DNA from 2 places in the Streptomyces sp. BF23-19 genome. Region 2 is predicted to be linked to the other one. Evidence: riboswitches for the same ligand, from Rfam matches in the RefSeq annotation. Region 2 holds a riboswitch; the other holds the start of a gene.
What was found. A riboswitch is a leader RNA that binds a small molecule or an ion and turns the genes downstream of it on or off. The one in region 2 is predicted to bind guanidine.
Positions count from the first base shown of each region.

Region 1 (9,227 bases), on a different contig from region 2:
GCGCGCGGTTGATGACACCGAAGATGCCGGCGCCCGCGGCACCCAGCCCGGTCATCCACTCACCGAAGTTGGAGATGACCTCGCCGATCGGCTCCCAGACCACACCGAAGAACACGCCGGCGATGACACCGACGAAGGCCATGATGATCGGGACGAGCCGGCGGCCGTTGAAGAAGCCGAGCCAGTCCACCAGCTTGGTGCGGTGGTAGCGCTGCCACAGGACCGCGGCGAGCAGACCCATGATGATGCCGCCGAGGACGCCGGGGTTGTTGTACGTCGCGGCGACGTCGACACCCTTGTTCTCGGTGGTGTTGATGACGGCCTCGGTCACCGGGAAGGCGGTGAGGACGTTCTTGTAGACCAGGAATCCGACGAGCGCGGCGAGCGCCGTGGAGCCGTCCGCCTTCTTGGCGAAGCCGATGGCGACGCCGATGCAGAACAGCAGCGGCAGGTTGCTGAAGACCGCGTCACCGGCGGTGGCGAACACCGTGGCGACCTTGCCCCAGCCGAGACCGTCCGCGCCGAAGACGTCGGGCTGACCGAGACGCAGCAGGATGCCGGCGGCGGGCAGGACGGCGATGGGCAGCTGGAGGCTGCGGCCGACCTTCTGCAGACCCTGGATCAGGCCGGATCCCCGCTTCTTGGCGGGCGGCGCAGCGGCGTCAGTAGCCGTACTCATAACTTCCTCCGGGGGGAGCAAGGCGCCGCCAAGGGGTGCAACCACGAGGGACGGCGACGTCTCAGAAAGGGGGACACGCCGCCGGGGGAAGCGGTCGTGGTCTACACCAATTCATGGTGTAGACCAGTTGTAACACGGTGAGGGTTAGATAAGGAACCTTCGATTTCCTGTGGCCTGGATCACATGTAGCCGGGCGTGCCGAAGGGCCCCCGGATCGTGATCCGGGGGCCCTTGACGGACCGTGCGGTAACCCTGCGGGGACCGGGCCGGCCGGCCCGGCCGGCTCAGGCCTTGGTCGTCTCCGACTCCATCGCCGCGATCTCCTCGTCCGACTCCCGACCCGGCGTCGCCAGGTCGAACTTCGTGATCGCGAAACGGAACACCACGTAATAGACGAGCGCGAAGCACAGGCCGATCGGAATGATCAGCCAGGGTTTCGTCGCCAGCTGCCAGTTGATGACGTAGTCGATCAGACCCGCCGAGAAGCTGAAACCGTCGTGGACGCCCAGCCCCCACGTCACCGCCATGGACACACCCGTCAGCACCGCGTGCACCACGTACAACACGGGCGCGACGAAGAGGAAGGAGTACTCCAACGGCTCCGTGATCCCGGTGACGAACGAGGTCAGGGCCACCGACAGCATCAGGCCGCCCACCTCCTTGCGCCGCTGCGGCTTCGCGCAATGCGTGATCGCCAGCGCCGCCGCCGGCAGCGCGAACATCATGATCGGGAAGAAGCCCGACAGGAACAGGCCCGCGTTCGGATCGCCGTGCAGGAACATGTTGATGTCGCCGTGGTACGTCTTCCCGTCCGGCGCCGTGTACGACCCGAACTGGAACCACATCGGCACGTTCAGGAACTGGTGCAGACCGATCACCAACAGCCCGCGGTTCGCGACACCGAAGATGCCACCACCCCAGGCACCCAGCCCGCGCAACCAGTCGGAGAAGCTCTCCAACGCGTCTCCGACCGGCGGCCAGATCCACAGACAGAGCGCGGCGAAGGCGATCGCGACGAAGGACATGATGATCGGGACCAGCCGCCGGCCGTTGAAGAAGCCGAGCCAGTCCACCAGCTTCACCCGGTGGTACCGCTGCCAGAAATAGGCCGCCAGCAGCCCCATGATGATGCCGCCGAAGACACCCGGGTTCTGGTACGTGTACGCCACGAAGGTGTCGTTCGGCCCCAGACAGCCACCCCCGATGTCCTTGGTCCCCGCCGGGCACGCCTTCTGGAACGCGTGCAGCACCCCCCGGTAGACGAGGAACCCCGCCGTGGCCGCGAGGGCGGTCGAACCGTCCGCCTTCTTCGCCATGCCGATGGCGACCCCGATGCAGAACAGGAGCGGCAGACCGAGATCCGGGTCGAGCAACGCCCCGCCCGCACCCGCCATCACCTTGGCGACGTCCGTCCACTGCAAACCGTCCGCCCCGAAGACGTCCGGCTGCCCGAGCCGCAGCAGGATGCCTGCCGCGGGCAGCACGGCGATCGGGAGCTGCAGGCTGCGCCCCATCTTCTGCAGCCCCTGGAACAGGTTGTTCCGCCAATTCGGCTGTGGCCCTGCTTTGGAGCTGCTCACGCTCATCGGCGTCCTCCCTGACCGGCCCGTTTTGGCTGCCGCAACACTTACGGCACACTGGTGTAGACCAGTTGTGGGCGGGTTGCTGCTGATCGTCATCATTCGGCAGAGGCCCGTCATGTGCCTGCGTAGATGGGCCAACCGTGCGTTACCGTGACGAAGCGGACCGTGCAGGTGGGTAGCCATGTACCGGCCGCCGAGACCCGTTCTTCGAAACACTCAGGGAGAAACACATGGCCACCAAGGCTGAGAAGATCGTCGCCGGGCTCGGCGGCATCGAGAACATCGAAGAGGTCGAGGGCTGCATCACCCGCCTGCGCACCGAGGTCATCAACCCCGACCTCGTCGACGAAGCCGCCCTCAAGGCCGCCGGCGCCCACGGCGTCGTCAAGATGGGCACCGCGATCCAGGTCGTCATCGGCACCGACGCCGACCCCATCGCCGCCGACATCGAAGACATGATGTGATCCGGACCCCCTAGCCAGGTCCCAGCGGACCCCGTCCCGGAAGCCCCGGACGGGGTCTTCGCGCACCTGGGCACCGACTAGGCTCGCAGCCATGTCTCGCATCGACGGCCGTACGCCCGAACAGCTCCGCCCGGTCACCATCGAACGCGGATGGAGCAAGCACGCCGAGGGCTCCGTCCTCGTCTCCTTCGGAGACACCAAGGTCTTCTGCACCGCCTCCTTCACCGAAGGCGTCCCGCGCTGGCGCAAGGGCAGCGGCGAAGGCTGGGTCACCTCCGAATACTCGATGCTGCCCCGCTCCACCAACACCCGCGGCGACCGCGAATCCGTCCGCGGCAAGATCGGCGGCCGCACCCACGAGATCTCCCGCCTGATCGGCCGCTCCCTGCGCGCCGTCATCGACTACAAGGCCCTCGGCGAGAACACCATCGTCCTGGACTGCGACGTCCTCCAGGCCGACGGCGGCACCCGCACCGCCGCCATCACCGGCGCCTACGTCGCCCTCGCCGACGCCGTCGCCTGGGGCCAGAAGAAGAAGTTCGTCAAGGCCGGCCGCAAGCCCCTCACCGGCACCGTCGCCGCCGTCAGCGTCGGCATCGTCGACGGCGTCCCGCTCCTCGACCTCTGCTACGAGGAGGACGTCCGCGCCGAGACCGACATGAACGTGGTCTGCACCGGCGACGGCCGCTTCGTCGAGGTCCAGGGCACCGCCGAAGGCGAGCCCTTCGACCGCAAGGAACTGAACGCCCTCCTCGACCTCGCGGCCGGCGGCTGCGCGGACCTCGAAGCCATCCAGCGGGGCGCGCTCGAACTGTAGCCGGCAACCGCCGGGCCCGGCCCGGCGTCCAGGAAGATACGGGCGCACGGTTTCGCCACCGTGCGCCCGTCCTCGTAGCGCCCAAGCCCTCAGGGGGAGAACCGCATGAAGCTCCGCATAGCGGCCGTAGCCGTGGCCGCCGTACTCACCGTCCCGGCCCTGTCCGCCTGCGACGCGATCTCCACGGCCATGGACTGCGCGAACACCGCCGTGGCCATCACGGACGGCGCCAACGACCTCCAGCAGGCCGTCTCCCAGGCGGGCAACAGCCCCCAGGACGCCCAGAACGCGCTCAACCAGATCGAGACGAACCTGAAGAAGATCGGCGACCAGACGGACAACGCCGACCTGAGCAAGGCCATCGACTCGATGAACACGGCCGTCAAGAACGTTCGCTCCTCGATCGAGAGCGGCAACAGCGCCCCGGACATCCAGCCGGTCGCGGACGCGGCGAGCGAGCTGTCGAAGGTCTGCACCCCGGGGTGATCCGCCCCCCGGGATAATGGGGGCATGACCTCGACGCCCAGCCGCCTCATCCTGGCCACCCGCAACGCGGGCAAAGTCTCCGAACTCCGCGCGATCCTGTCCGACGCCGGCCTGCCGCACGAGCTGGTCGGCGCGGACGCGTACCCCGAGATTCCGGACGTCAAGGAAACCGGCGTCACCTTCGCCGAGAACGCCCTCCTCAAGGCCCACGCCCTGGCCCGCGCCACCGGCCTCCCGGCGGTCGCCGACGACTCCGGCCTCTGCGTGGACGTCCTGCACGGCGCCCCCGGCATCTTCTCGGCCCGCTGGGCCGGCACCCACGGCGACGACAAGGCCAACTTGGACCTGCTGCTGGCCCAGCTCGGCGACATCGCCGACGAGAACCGCGGGGCCCACTTCGCGTGCGCGGCGGCCCTGGCCATGCCGGACGGCACCGAACGCGTCGTCGAGGGCCGCCTCCTGGGCACCCTCCGCCACACCCCGTCCGGTACGGGCGGCTTCGGCTACGACCCGATCCTCCAGCCGCAGGGCGACACCCGCACGTGCGCGGAACTGACCCCGGCGGAGAAGAACGCCATCTCCCACCGCGGCCAGGCCTTCCGCGCCCTGGTCCCCTTCGTCCGCGCCCTCCTGGGCTGACGCGGCGAGGCCTGGTTCCCTCCGGGTGGGGGAACCAGGCCTCATCTTCGGTACGCCCGGTCGGATTCGAACCGACATACGTGGCCACCTAAAGACCACCGCTAACCAGGTCGCGTACGGGCGCGAGCCATGGACACTCTACTGCGCACAGTGCCGTTCGGGGGAAGCGGCATCATCGATCGCGTCGTCCTCCACGGCACCACGTGGTGGTGACCGCATGACAGTTGGGGCAGAGCAGCCGCAGGTTTTCCCTACGGTCGTCGCTCCAGTCGCCGTTCACGTGGTCGACCTCCAAGGTCATGGGCCGCCCGCCCCACTCGGGCGCCGTGCCGCACATGTCGCAGTGCTCCGGAACGCCGACTTCGCGCAGCGCCCGTCGGAGCAGGTGTGTGCGCGTTCGCCGCCGGCCGTCATGTTTGATCAGGATCTCGGCTGCGGGCTTCATCGGTACCGTCCCCCGCTTGCCGCGCTGATGACCCTGTCCGAGGAAGTGCGAGGTGGAGAGGCATTCCTCGTCGATCCACCGCTTCAGAGCCTTGTGGTGGCTCCCGGACACGCTGCGATCGAGGCGCCGCAGGACCTCTGCCAGCGAGTGCGACGCGGCGACCGCCTCACGTAGTGTCTCCCGGTCCGGCTTGACCCGGCGCTTGCGGTCCGGGCGTTCGAAGTGGGCGACGTCGATGCCGAAGTGCCGGAACCTAGAGAGGAGGTACCTGCTCAGTCGCGCATACGGCTTGATGTCGAGATGAGCGATGACCTCGTCGATGCTGACGCACCGTGCTGCCGCCTCGGCCATGACTTCGCGCGTATAGCGTTCTCCGGTGCTCACCGGCGGCGCCGCTTCGCACGACCACGGTATGTGTCGGTGGCCGAATGGCAGTTGGGGCAGAGCAGCCGCAGGTTCTCGGGCAGGTTGTTCCGCCAGTCGCCGTCCATGTGGTCCACCTCCAGCGGCAGCGGATAGCCCCGCCAGGTCGGAGGTGTGCCGCACATCCGGTACACCTCGGGCACGCCCAGTGCGGCCAGTGCCTGCTTCAGGTGCGCACTCTGTGCACGCCGGGCGTGCGGGTCGTCCCGCCTGACCAGGAGGCTCTCCGGGGCGCGCCGGGTCTTCGGCCGCCCGGCGGGCGAGGGCCGTTCGAAGTGGGAGGTGTCTATGCCGAACGCCTTGACCCGCCTGCTGATGTGCGTGTGGTGGCCACCCACGACCTCCAGGCCGAGATGCCGCAGGACTTGGCACATGTTCGTCGAGTCGGCGACCGCCGCCGTCAGGACCTCCTTTGTCCACTTGACGGCTGCCGGCCGCTCGAAGTGCGACGTGTCCACGCCCAGCTTCCGCATGCGGTCGTGCAGATAGCGCCGCGAGCGGCTCTTCGGGTCGACCCCCAGCTTCTCCAGTGCCTCCGACAGCGTGCGCGACGTACGCGCCGCCTCCGCGAGGCGTTCTTTCGTGTACGGGCTGATCGGCACCCCGGCCCCCTCCGTTCCGGCCACGCGTTCGTGGCCTCGTACGGACTGACGAACCGATATGCGGGTAGTTACGTCCGATAAACGGAATGGCCCGTACCGGATGGTGCGGGCCATTTCAGTGGGGCGGGGGTCAGAGGCCCAGGTCTTTGATGATCTTGGCTACGTGGCCGGTGGCCTTGACGTTGTAGAAGGCGTGCTCGACCTTGCCCTCCTCGTCGACGACCACCGTGGAGCGGATGACCCCGGTCACCGTCTTGCCGTACAGCTTCTTCTCGCCGTACGCGCCGTACGCCGTCAGCGTCTCCTTCTCGGGGTCGCTGACCAGGGTGACCTTCAGGTCCTCCTTCTCGCGGAACTTCGCCAGCTTCTCCGGCTTGTCCGGGGACACACCGATGACGTCGTAGCCGTGTCCCGTCAAGAAGGACAGGTTGTCCGTGAAGTCGCAGGCCTGCTTCGTGCAGCCCGGGGTCAGCGCGGACGGGTAGAAGTAGACGATCACCTTGCGGCCCTTGTGGTCGGCGAGCGAGACCTCGTTGCCGTCCGCATCGGGCAGGGTGAAGGCGGGGGCGGTGTCGCCCGGCTGGAGTCGCTCGCTCATCGTGACACTCTCCTCGGGAGGGGATCGGTATGCCATGAGACTAAGCTGACAGACTGTTCATGGCGGACTACGCCCCACACGACCACGACGACGGAGGCAGCGCGGTGCCGGAAGCCAGGACCCCCGCACAGATCGAGGCGGACATCGTCCGCCGCCGTGAGCAGCTCGCCGAGACGCTCGACGAGATCGGTGTGCGCATGCACCCGAAGACGATCATCGGGGACGCGAAGGCACGGGTCGCCTCGACCGTCGATCAGACCGCCGGGCGGGCCTTCGCCACGGTGAACCGGATCGTGACGGATCTGCGGGACGGTCTGCGGCACGACGACGGGGCTCCGCGCGTCGACCGGATCGTGCCCGTCGCGCTGGTCGCGGTGAGCCTGGTCGGGCTGATCGTGGTGTCGGCGCGCCGCAAGCGCGGATGACCCTGAGCGGTACGGGGCGGGCGTGGGCAGGTAGGTTCGTGGCGTGAGCGAGAACACCACCCACGACAAGCTGCCCATCCGCATGTTGCACGATCGCGTGCTCGTGAAGTCCGATCTGCCGGAGGGCGAGCGGCGCTCGGGCGGCGGCATCCTGATTCCCGCGACGGCCGCGGTGGGTAAGCGGCTGGCCTGGGCCGAGGTGGTCGCGGTCGGGCAGAGCGTCCGGACGGTCGAGCCGGGTGACCGGGTGCTGTACGACCCCGAGGACCGTGCCGAGGTCGAGGTGCGGGGTGCGACGTACGTGCTGATGCGCGAGCGGGATCTGCACGCCGTGGCCGCGGAGCGGCTGGAGGGGTCGGAGGACTCCACCGGGCTGTACCTCTGAGCTGAGGGAAAAGGGGCTGGTGGCGCAGGTCACCGGCCCTTTTCGCGGCCTTTTGCTACGGTGGAGGGGAACCCCGACGAGACGCGCCGTACCGGGTACGACAAGACGACGCACCCCGTATCGCTCGTTGTCTCGGAGGTGCCGTCATGGCATGGGTTCTTCTTCTCGTCGCCGGTCTGCTCGAGGTCGGCTGGTCGATCGGCATGAAGTTCACCGAAGGTTTCACCCGGCTGTGGCCGAGTGTGTTCACGGGTGCCGGGATCGTCGCGAGCATGGTGTTGCTGTCCTACGCCGCGAAGACCCTGCCCATCGGTACCGCGTACGGGGTGTGGGTGGGCATCGGCGCCGCCGGCGCGGCCGTGCTCGGTATGGCGGTGCTGGGTGAGCCCGTCACCGCCGCCCGGATCTTCTTCATCTGTCTGCTGTTGGTCGCCGTGGTGGGGCTGAAGGCGACCTCCGGTCACTGATCGTCGCTATTCGAGGAACGCGGACGGTGGTCGCAGGCCTTCGGCCGGGCCTCCGTCGCTGCCCTGGGTGCTGCCCTGCGCGCCGCCTTGGGTGCCTTGGGTGGTGCCGCCCTGGTCGCCGCCCTGGGTGGTGCCGCCGTTGTCCTGACCGCCGTTGTCCTGACCGCCGTTGTTCTGGCCGCCCTGGTTCTGGCCCCCGTTGTCCTGGCCGCCCTGGTTCTGGCCTCCGTTGTTCTGGCCGCCCTGGTTGCGCCCGCCCGTCGTGTCGGTCGGTGAGGGGCGGCGGGTCGGGCGTTCGGGGGTGCTGGGCGAGGGTTCGCCGGGGGTCTCCTGCGGCGGTTCGGATTCCGGGCTGGTCGGTGGCGGGGGTTGGGCGGCGCCGGGCTGGAGTTCCAGGTCGAAGTCGACGGGGTCGGTGCCTTCCAGGGCGGTCTTGGTGTACGCGGCCCAGATGCGGGCGGGGTAGCCGCCGCCGCCGATGCGGGCCTCGCCGAGGGCGCCGTAGAGGGATTCGAGGGTTCCGGTGTCCGGGTCCTGGCCCATCATGGAGATCACGGTGACCAGGTCGGGGGTGTAGGCCGCGAACCAGGCCGAGCGGTCCAGTTCGCCGGTGCCGGTCTTGCCCGCGGCGGGGTGGCCGGCGGCGAGGGCGGCCGTACCGGTGCCGTTGTCCACGACGCTGACCAGCATGGACGTGGTGGTGTCGGCGGCTTCGCGGCTGATGGCCTGGGTGGGGGTGCGCTGGGGGAGGCCGATGGTGTCGCCGCCCTTGGTGATCTTCTCCACGAAGGTGTAGGGGGTGCGGCGGCCGTGGTCGGCGAGGGTGGCGTAGGCCTGGGTCATGTCCAGGACACTGGCCTGGAGGGTGCCGAGTGCCATGGCCGGGCCGGGTACGAAGTTGGGGGTGTTCTCGGGGATGCCGAGGTCGATGGCGGTCTTCTTGACCTTGCCGGTGCCGACGTCGACGGCCATCTGCGCGTACACGGCGTTGACGGAGAGGTCGGTGGCGGTGTTGACGGTGATGTTGCCGTAGGAGATCTGGCCCTCGTTCTCGGGGGCGAAGCGGATGCGGCCGCCGACGACGGGGCGTTTGTTGTCGCCGTTGTAGATCGTGTTCGGGGTGATCCGGCGGCCGTCCTGGGTGCGGGAGTCGTTCTCGACGGCGGCGGCGAAGACGAAGGGCTTGAAGGTGGAGGCGACCTGGTAGTCGTGGC
Region 1 is NZ_JBGBPT010000028.1:14,921-24,147, forward strand. It holds gene AB8A24_RS17710 (PTS transporter subunit EIIC) at 1-679, opposite strand, end outside; gene AB8A24_RS17715 (PTS transporter subunit EIIC) at 964-2,265, opposite strand; partial or broken gene AB8A24_RS17720 (glucose PTS transporter subunit EIIB) at 2,484-2,726, shown strand; gene rph (ribonuclease PH) at 2,818-3,543, shown strand; gene AB8A24_RS17730 (hypothetical protein) at 3,649-4,029, shown strand; gene rdgB (RdgB/HAM1 family non-canonical purine NTP pyrophosphatase) at 4,054-4,668, shown strand; tRNA gene AB8A24_RS17740 (tRNA-Leu) at 4,720-4,792, opposite strand; gene AB8A24_RS17745 (HNH endonuclease) at 4,841-5,464, opposite strand; gene AB8A24_RS17750 (HNH endonuclease) at 5,494-6,138, opposite strand; gene bcp (thioredoxin-dependent thiol peroxidase) at 6,269-6,736, opposite strand; gene AB8A24_RS17760 (DUF3618 domain-containing protein) at 6,841-7,161, shown strand; gene AB8A24_RS17765 (co-chaperone GroES) at 7,205-7,546, shown strand; guanidine-III (ykkC-III) riboswitch at 7,590-7,661, shown strand; gene AB8A24_RS17770 (multidrug efflux SMR transporter) at 7,693-8,013, shown strand; gene AB8A24_RS17775 (transglycosylase domain-containing protein) at 8,020-9,227, opposite strand, start outside.
Region 1: it holds a riboswitch for guanidine, as region 2 does, so the genes downstream of both, AB8A24_RS17770 (multidrug efflux SMR transporter) here and AB8A24_RS00680 (Ohr family peroxiredoxin) in region 2, are expected to answer to the same signal.

Region 2 (9,227 bases):
CACGGAGCCGCCGCCGGCCACCGATACGGCCGAGCAGCTGCGGCGGGCCTCGGCCGCGCTCACCGCCGCCGGCGTCGGGCCGAAGCCGCCGATCTCCTGCGGCGAGGACAACGGGGTGGGGGACGGTACGTACGACGTGATCAGGTACGGCGAGAGCGGCGACGCGGTGTTCATCAGCACCCTCGGCCGGTTCGCCGCCGGTGAGGACGACCATCCGGACGTGCGCCGCGCCCTCGAATCGGCCGGCTTCCGCTGGCTCGACGAGGCCGTCCGCGCCATCCAGGTCACCGACCTCGGGGTGTACTACTTCGGCAGCCGCGGCCCGTTGGGCGTCGACACGTTGCTGTTCTACTGGCAGGACTGAGGGGAGCGGCTGCCCGGTAGGCGCCCTGCCGCCATCGTCGCGTTCCGCCCTATGATCGTCACTCCGCGTACGAGGGGGGCTGGTATGGGGGCAGGCGGGGCGGCATCGCAGCGGACGCAGGAGGCGCGGCGGCAGGAGCGGTTACTGCGCGAGCAGTGGCAGGCCGCCCGCCGGCAGGCCCTGCGGTGGGACACGGTCGGCGAGGGGGAGCAGCGGGTCCTCGCCCAGCTGCTGGTACTGACCGCGCGCGGGTGGCGGTTGCTCGTCGACCGCCAATGGTCCCGGACCCGGACCGCTGACGCGCACATGCTGCTGGTGGGGCCCGGCGGGGTCTTCGTCGTCGACGTCACGGCCGGCCGCGAGCCCGCCGAGGGACACGCGCCCGGGCTGCTCGCCGCCACGAAGGCGGCCGAGAGCGCGGTGGCGTCCCTCGGCATGTCACCGGTGGCGGTCCAGCCGGTCAGGGTGTTCGCCGGGCAGCGCCTCGACGCGAGCCTCGGCCGGATCCGGCTCCTGGGTGAACACGAGATCGGCCCCGTGCTGCTGTCGCAGCGGCACCGGCTGCGCGCCGAGTCGGTCCGGGCGATCGCCGACCACCTGGAGCGGGTGTTCCCGGGCTACGCGGGGTCGGCGATCGACCAGCAGCCGGTGCCGGCGGCCGAACCCCACCGACCGGGCTCCCCGGACGGATTGTTCGACCTGGAAGGGCTGCGCGACGCGGCCCTGGAGGGGGCGAGGCGCGCGCCGATCGAGCAGTGGATGACCTTCCTCCACCCCGACCAGGTGGCACTGGTGCGCCGCAACTGGTCGGGCCCCGCCCGCATCAGCGGCCCGGCGGGCACCGGCAAGACGGTCGTCGCCCTGCACCGTGCGGCCCACCTTGCCCGGCGGACCACCGGCCGCATCCTGTACGTCACCTTCGCCAACAACCTGCCCCGCGTACAGAGCACTTTCCTCAAGGCCATGGCCCCGGCCGTCGCCGACCGGGTGGACTTCCGCAGCCTCCACTCCTGGGCCCAGGAATTCCTGCAGGAGCGGGGCATACCCGTCCGGCTGCACGGGGACAAGGCCGAGACCGCCTTCAGCCTCGCCTGGAAGAACGTCGGCCGCGCGAGCCGACTGGCCGCGCTCGACCCGGCCCCCACCTACTGGCACGAAGAGATCGACTACGTCATCAAGGGGCGCGGCCTCACCCGCTTCGAGGAGTACGCGGCCGTCCCCAGGCGACGGCGGAGGGCGAGCCTGCACCGTACGCACCGCCGGTCCGTGTGGGAGCTCTACGAGGCGTACGAGGCCCTGCGCGGCGAGCGCGGCGTCCACGACTTCAACGACGTCCTCTCCCTCGCCCTGGCCGAAGCGTCCCGCCGCCGCGAAGGACCTCCGTACGCGGCCGTCATCGTCGACGAGGTCCAGGACCTCACGCTCGTCGGCGTACGCCTCCTGCACGCGCTCGTCGGTGACGTGCCCAACGGACTGCTGCTCGTCGGCGACGGCCAACAGACCGTCTATCCGGGCGGGTTCCGCCTCACCGACGCGGGCATCGACATCCGCGGCGACCGCGGACAGGTGCTGCGCACCAACTACCGCAACAGCAAACAGATCCTGGACGCGGCGCTCACCGTCGTCGCCGACGACGCCTTCGAGGACCTCGACGGCCTGCGCACCTCGGGCCGCCGCGACGTCGACCTCACCTACCACGACGGGGACGTCGTACGCGTCACCAGGTCCACCGCGGAAGCCCACGACCGGGACCTCCTGGACGCCCTGCGCTCCCTGCCCGAGGGCGCCCGCGCCGACACCGCCCTGCTGTGCCCGTCCATGCGCGCCGTAGGCCACTACCAGCGGCTGCTCACCCAGGCGGGCATCCCGGTCTGCCAGTTGGAGCACTACGACGGCCGCGCCGTCGACGCGGTGAAGCTGGGCACGTATCGCCGGGCCAAGGGCCTGGAGTTCAAGAACGTCTTCCTGCCCCGGCACGACACGGTCTCCGGGCACGGCACGCCGGCAGGCACGCCGGCCGGTACGGAGACGTCCGAGACGGCCCGGGAGCGTGCGGAACTGCTGCGCAGCCGGCTCTTCGTGGCGATGACCCGCGCCCGTGACCTGCTGTGGCTCGGCAGCGTCACCACCAGGTAGGAGACCACCCGCGAGGCGGCGCTGCCAGGGTGTGACGCGTCCTGGTCGGCCGGCGGCGGTGTGCCCAGACTCGGTCGGGCGGAGTCATCCGCTTTCGACGAGGAGTAGGGCAGGTATGAGGAACGAAGCCAAGGTCGTGGCCATCACCGGAGCGAGCAGCGGGATCGGGGAGGCGACGGCCCGGCGGCTCGCTGCCGACGGTCACCGGTTGTTCCTGGGCGCGCGGCGCACCGATCGGCTCGACGCGCTCGGCCGGGAGATCGACGAGGCGGGCGGTACCGCGGCGTTCCGGCGGCTGGACGTCACCGACGCCGCCGATGTACGGGCCTTCGTGGCCGCCGCCCGCGACCGATACGGCCGGGTGGACGTGCTGGTCAACAACGCCGGGGTGATGCCGCTCTCGCCGCTGGACGCGCTGAAGGTCGACGAGTGGGACCGGATGATCGACGTGAACGTGCGAGGAGTGCTGCACGGGATCGCCGCCGCCCTGCCCGTGATGCGGGCCCAGGGCGGCGGGCACTTCGTGAACGTCGCCTCCGTCGGCGCGTACGAGGTGTCGCCCACCGCGGCCGTCTACTGCGCCACCAAGTACGCCGTCCGCGCGATATCCGAAGGGCTGCGCCAGGAATCGGACGGCACCGTCCGCGTCACCCTGGTCTCTCCGGGCGTGACCGAATCCGAACTGGCCGAAGGGATCTCCGATCCCGCCGCGCGGGAGGCCATGAAGGCCTATCGCGCCGTGGCGCTGCCGGCGTCCGCCATCGCCGGAGCCATCGCCTACGCGGTCGCCCAGCCGGCCGAGGTCGACGTCAACGAGATCGTCGTGCGTCCCGCCGCGAGCGCGCAGTGACCGCCGGGCCGTACGAGGACCTGCTGCGCCGACTGCGGGTCCTGGAGGACAAGGAAGCACTGCGGCGGCTCATGATCCGCGGCTGGCGGGCGCTGGACCGCAAGGACTGGCGGGCCTGGATCGAGTGCTGGGCCGAGGACGCGGTGCTGGAGTTCGAGCCGTGGGGGGAGGTCCACGGGAGGGAGGCGGTCCGGGCGAAGGTGGAGCAGGCGGAGGCGCACTTCCCGAGCATGCAACACCACATCCTGAACATGGACTTCCACGTGGAAGGGGACCGGGCCACCGGTGTCGGGTACATGTGGTTCGTCGCCGTGACGGGCGGCGAGCGGAGTACGTCGCCCTCCTCCATGGGCGGCCCGTACGACTGGGACTTCCGCCGGGCTCCCGAGGGCGGCTGGCTCCTGACCCGCCAGCGGCTGGGCGTCTGGTGGACCGACGGGGAGGAGACGCCACCGGGCCTCGGCCAGGGCGGGTCCGCACAGTAGCGCCGGCCGCCCGACTTCGCGGACCCGACCTGGGGAGTGTCCTGGGCGCGGCCGGTCGGGGCCACTCCCGGGGGTCGCGCGGTGTGTCGGCGCGGCCGGCGCGGGGGGAGTCCCCTTCAATGGCGCCGCATGACCTTCTCCGCACTGCACCAGCCGGCGGCGCGCGCCGCGGCGCCGTACTCCCGCCGTTCGGTCCTCACGGGAGCCTTCGCCCTGGCCACCGCCGCGGCACTGCCGCTCGCCGCGGCGGGGCGGGCGTACTCCGCCGCCACCCCGGACATCATCGGGTGCGCCGCCTGGGGTGCGCGGGCGGCGTCCGAACCCGTCGTCGTCCTGGACAACCGCCCGGAGCGGATCATCGTCCACCACACGGCGACGGCGAACGTGACGGACTACTCGAAGCAGCGCGCCTTCGCCCTCGCCCGCGCGATCCAGACCTACCACATGGACGCGCAGGGCTGGATCGACACGGGCCAGCACTTCACCGTCAGCCGCGGGGCCTTCGTGCTGGAGGGGCGCCACAACAGCCTGGCGGAGCTGCGCACCGGCTCCCGCCAGGTGCGGGCAGCGCACTGCGTCGGCCAGAACACGGTGTCCATCGGTATCGAGAACGAGGGCACGTACACCTCGGAGGCCCAGCCGGCGGCGCAGTACGCGGCGCTGGCCGACCTGTGCGCCCACATCTGCGACCAGTACGGCCTGCCCGCGTCGGAGATCTACGGCCACCGCGACTTCAACGCCACCTCCTGCCCCGGAGACCGCCTCTACGCCCAGCTCCCGACCCTCCGCAAGGACGTCGCCGCCCGCCTCGGCACGCCCGCGCCGGAGGAGGCCACCGATCCCCTCGAGGACCTGGTCCGCCAGGTCACCGGCCGGCCGTCCTCGTCGTACGAGGAATACCTCCCGGCGGGGCTGCTGCCCTGACGGTCCGCCGCCGGCTCCTCCGGCTCTCGCGAGGGGGTTACAGGCGCCAGTACGTACCGGCGTGGGAATCGACGTGCACCACGTGGCGGCCGACGCGCACCACGTGGTGGTCCGGGCCCGACCAGGAGCCGCAGGCGCCGTCGGCGCCCGGCAGCGGGGTCCAGATCTCCAGGAAGGTGCTGCCGTCCGGGTTGGTGCCCCGCTCGACCAGGTTCGCACCGTCCCACCGGAAGGTGCCGGCGTCTTCGCCGGGCTCGCCGGTGAGGTGGTGGAAGTGCGTCCGGGAGCCGTCGAAGGACGTCGTACCGGCGAAGCCCCGGCTGTCGGCGTAGAACGACCCGGCCTGCAGCCACACCACTTCGCGGTCCTCGATCAGGGGTCCGCCGTCGCGGCTGATGCCGCGCCGCAGCCAGGCGCCGCGCTCGGGCACGGGGACGCCGGGGCCGTCCGGGACGTGCCCGGCCTGCCCGGTGCGCCGGGGCTCAGGCGCGGTCATCGGCGGCGGGCTCGTCCACGGCCAGCAGCGTCAGCGGTACGTTGCCGCGCACGGCCTGCGAGTACGGGCAGACCGCGTCCGCCCGGTGCAGCAGGGGCTGGAGGTCCGCCGCCCGCCAACCGGGCAGGCTGACGGTGAGCGTCACCGCGAGGCCGTAGCCCGCGGGCGTGTCCGTGGTGCCGAGCTGGACCTCGCAGGCCACGCGGGCGGTGGAGGCCTCCGCCCCGAACTCGGCGGCGACCTCCGCGAGCGCGGAGGTGAAGCAGGCGGCGAACCCGGCCGCGAACAGCTGCTCGGGGTTGGTGGTACCGGGGACCTTCTTGCGCGGCGGGGCGAGGCGGACGTCCAAGCGTCCGTCGTCCGTACGGACGGATCCGGTACGTCCCCCCGCGGCGTGCGCGGTCGTCCGGTACAGGCTGCGGGTGAGTGGCACGGTCATGCTGTTCGGCCCATCTTGCTCGACGAGGACGCTGCCCGGGTGCGGACAGCGGACGGCACTGCTCGTGTCAGTACCTCGCGCGTCGTCGTGCGTAACCGGGTACGGCGCATCTCGTCCGGGGCCTTGGACCGGCCGCCGGACAATCTAGCAACGCCGACGGTGGTCCGGGGCGTCCCCCACGGTGAAGTACCTCACCCGCCGGCGGCCGGCCGGCGGGGCGTGCGGCCGCGGTCGCTCCCGGGTCAGGGCGCGTGGTGCTGGATGCCCCGCTGACCGGGTACCCGGGTCGACCGGGGTGCGTCGGAGCGCCGGTGGTCGGCTCGCTGTCGGCGGCCCGGGAAGGGGTTGCGCCGCACGGCGGCGCTGGGAGCCGCGATCAGCAGGCCGACAAGTGCGAGGACCGCGACGAGGATGAGCACGGTAACGAGGTTCATGGTCCTGCCTTTCGTCGAGTATTGACTGCCTGTCACTACATCTTGTTACCGAATTCCGAGACGTTAAACACAGAGGGTGACGGAACCTGCCGTCAAGGACCGCGCCTGCGCTGCCGATCCGGCAACATCAGCCGTGCGTACAGGCGTTGGCGCGGGCGGAACGGCGGGGTGGACCGGCGTCGTTGCCGGAGAGGTCCGTGCGGTGCGCCGGGTTCACGCGGTCGGGGTGACGCGTACCGTCTCCACCCAGGTCGGGGGTGCGGGCGGGGTGTCGCCGACCAGGGCGGCGATCAGCCGGCAGGACGGTGTCTCCTGCGGCCACGGCGTATACCCGTCGGTCAGCACCACCACGACGTTCGGGCGGTCGGGCAGGGCCAGCGCCGCGTCGATGCCGACCCGCATGTCCGTACCACCGCCACCGGCCAGGGTCACCTCGCCGGCACTGCGCACCCGGGTCACGGCGTGCACGTCGGCGTCGCACGCGAGGACGGCGACCCGGTTGCCGCCGACGCCCACCTCCCGCAGGACGCCGGTGACTTCGGCGAGGGCGGCCGCGAGGTCGTCCGGGCCCATCGATCCCGAGGTGTCGATGACGACGGCCACCCGCGGCAGCGGCCTGCGCAGACTGGGCAGTACCACCCGGCCGCCGAGCGCGGGCGTGCGGCGCGAGGGACGGCGGTACGTGTAGTCCACCGCGCCGGCCGCCCAGGCGGCCGCCTCGCGGACCGCACCCGCCAGAGCCTGGCGCCAGTCGACGGAAGGCTCCAGGAGTTCCTCGGCCCACCGGGCCCAACCCTCTGGGACCCGGCCCCGGGTACGCCGATGGGCCCGTACGGCCTCGGCGGTCTGCCGGCGCAGGGCCTCCGCCTCCACCGGGCCGACCCGGGCGGGGCCGCCGCCCTCGCCCAGCTCCCAGGGCGCGGGGGTGCCGTGCGCGCCGGAACCGCAGTCGGGGCCGTGGGGCGTCGGGGGAATCGCGGGCAGGTAGGTCTCGAACAGGCCGCCCGTGGGCAGGCCGTAGAGCCGGGGCTCCATCCGGCCCTCGGGCAGGACCAGCCCGTCGGCCAGCAGGTCGTCGTTGATCTCGCAGTCCTGGGCGATGTTGACCCGGACCGCGTCGCGCTGGTCCGCGGCGGGCAGCCGCTCGGCCCGGCCGTGGTGGTCGCGCAGCAGGTGCGCCACCTCGTGGATCCACACCCCGGCCAACTCGACGACCGGGGTCGCCTCGACGAAGGCGGGCGAGACGTAGCAGCGCCAGTGCCGGTCGACGCCCATGGTGCGCACCTCGGCCGAGGGGACCACGGTCAGGGCGTAGAGCGCGGAAGCGAGGTACGGACGGGTCTCGGCGGCCTTGTAGCGGGCCGCCAGCAGCTTCGCGCGGTCCAGCTCCGGGCGCACGGCGGACCGGGCTCAGTCGCCGCCCGGCAGCGAGCCGGACAGCTGGAGCAGTTCCACGAAGGCGTCGATACCGGCGGGCACCGGCCAGTCCAGGTCGCGCATCGCGGCGAGGTCGGCGGCGGCCCGGGCGGCGACGTCGGGCACGCCCGCGTCCACGGCCTTGGCCAGGACCGCCCAACCCGCCTCCCAGCGGGGGCAGGTGAGCTCGCTCTGCACGGCCGCGACCACGGCGATGAGGAACGCCAGCTGCCGGTCGCCGCGCTCGGGCAGGGCGAAGGCGTCGGGGTCGGCCAGCACCCGGTCCGGGTCGGGCAGGTCGAGGTGTTCGAGGTACGAGAGCAGTTCGATCCCGGCGGCCTCGCCCACGGCCCCGGTGAGGGCGGCGGCCAGCGCCTCCCGGCCCGACGAGGCCGCGTACCCCGTGGCCAGCAGCCGCAGGGCCATCTCCCAGGTGCGCGGGGACGGCCAGCCGCGGCCCCGCCCGGCGGCCTCGGACGGCATGTGGTGGACCAGGCCCGGTCGCGCGGTCAGGAAGCCGGAGACGGCGCCGCGGGCCCGGGCGACCGCACCGGACGCCTTGGCGGGATCGACGGCCGGGATCGCCACCTCGGGCCAGGTACCGGCCATGCCGCGGGCCACGGTGCGCGGGTTGTGCGTCCAGTCGAGGTGGACGAAGCGGTTCGCGAGCGGCGGGCTGAGGTGCCAGCCGTCCGCGGCGCTGGCGGGCGGATTGGCCGCGGCGACGATCCGTACCGCCGCCGGCAGCTCCAGGCTGCCGACCCGGCGTTCCAGGACCACGCGCAGCAGGGCCGCCTGCACGGCCGGCGGGGCGGAGGACAGCTCGTCGAAGAACAGCAGCCCGTGGCCGGTGCGAGCGAGGCGTACCGCCCAGTCCGGCGGCGCCATCGGGACACCCGTGGTGGCCGGGTCCTCGCCGACGATGGGCAGCCCGGCGAAGTCGGAGGGCTCGTGGACGCTGGCGATGACCGTCTCCAGCGGGACGCCGAGCGCGGTGGCGAGCTGCTCCATGCCGGCGGACTTGCCGATGCCTGGCTCACCCCACAGGAGGACAGGCTGATTGGCCGTCACGGCCAGTGCCAGCGCCTCCAGTTGGGGGTTGGTGGCGGGCTCGGTGCGGGTGGCGCGCAGCCGGGCACCCAGGGCGTCGGCGGCTGCCAGGGCCCGGGCGGGCCGCGGCGCGGTCGTGCTCATGCGTCGTCGTCCTCGTCCTCGTCGCGGTACTCCATGTACTCGTCGAACCAGTCGGCGCCGATCCCGGGGAACTCCGCTTCGACGCGGTCCCGCAGGAAGGCGAGGTCGGTGCGCTGGTAGCGGCGGATCTCCTGGGACAGCGACATTTCCATCTCGTCGACGACGTCGACCCGGGAGCCCGCCGCCAGTAGGGCCCTGACCAGGTCCGTCGAACCGCCCCAGTGCACGGCGGACAGCAGCGGGGTGCGCTCGGCCCGGTCCCGTGCCTCCAGGTCGAGTCCGGCGGCCAGCAGCCGGGGCAGCAGCACGTCGTGGTCGAGCAGGTGGAGTACGTGCAGCAGCCCGCGGCCGCGGGCGTCCCGGATCCGGGGGTCCACCCCGGCGTCCAACAGCGCCACCACACCCGGGGTGTCGCCGTGCTGGATCCGCAGGAAGAGCTCGCGCCGCTGGTCCTGGAGGGCGCGCGGCAGCCGCCCCTCGCCGGTGGTC
Region 2 is NZ_JBGBPT010000001.1:140,203-149,429, forward strand. It holds gene AB8A24_RS00650 (hypothetical protein) at 1-364, shown strand, start outside; gene AB8A24_RS00655 (UvrD-helicase domain-containing protein) at 449-2,500, shown strand; gene AB8A24_RS00660 (SDR family oxidoreductase) at 2,616-3,350, shown strand; gene AB8A24_RS00665 (nuclear transport factor 2 family protein) at 3,347-3,835, shown strand; gene AB8A24_RS00670 (peptidoglycan recognition family protein) at 3,965-4,759, shown strand; gene AB8A24_RS00675 (hypothetical protein) at 4,797-5,255, opposite strand; gene AB8A24_RS00680 (Ohr family peroxiredoxin) at 5,242-5,694, opposite strand; guanidine-III (ykkC-III) riboswitch at 5,771-5,833, opposite strand; gene AB8A24_RS00685 (hypothetical protein) at 5,937-6,128, opposite strand; gene AB8A24_RS00690 (VWA-like domain-containing protein) at 6,342-7,526, opposite strand; gene AB8A24_RS00695 (AAA family ATPase) at 7,539-8,738, opposite strand; gene AB8A24_RS00700 (ankyrin repeat domain-containing protein) at 8,735-9,227, opposite strand, start outside.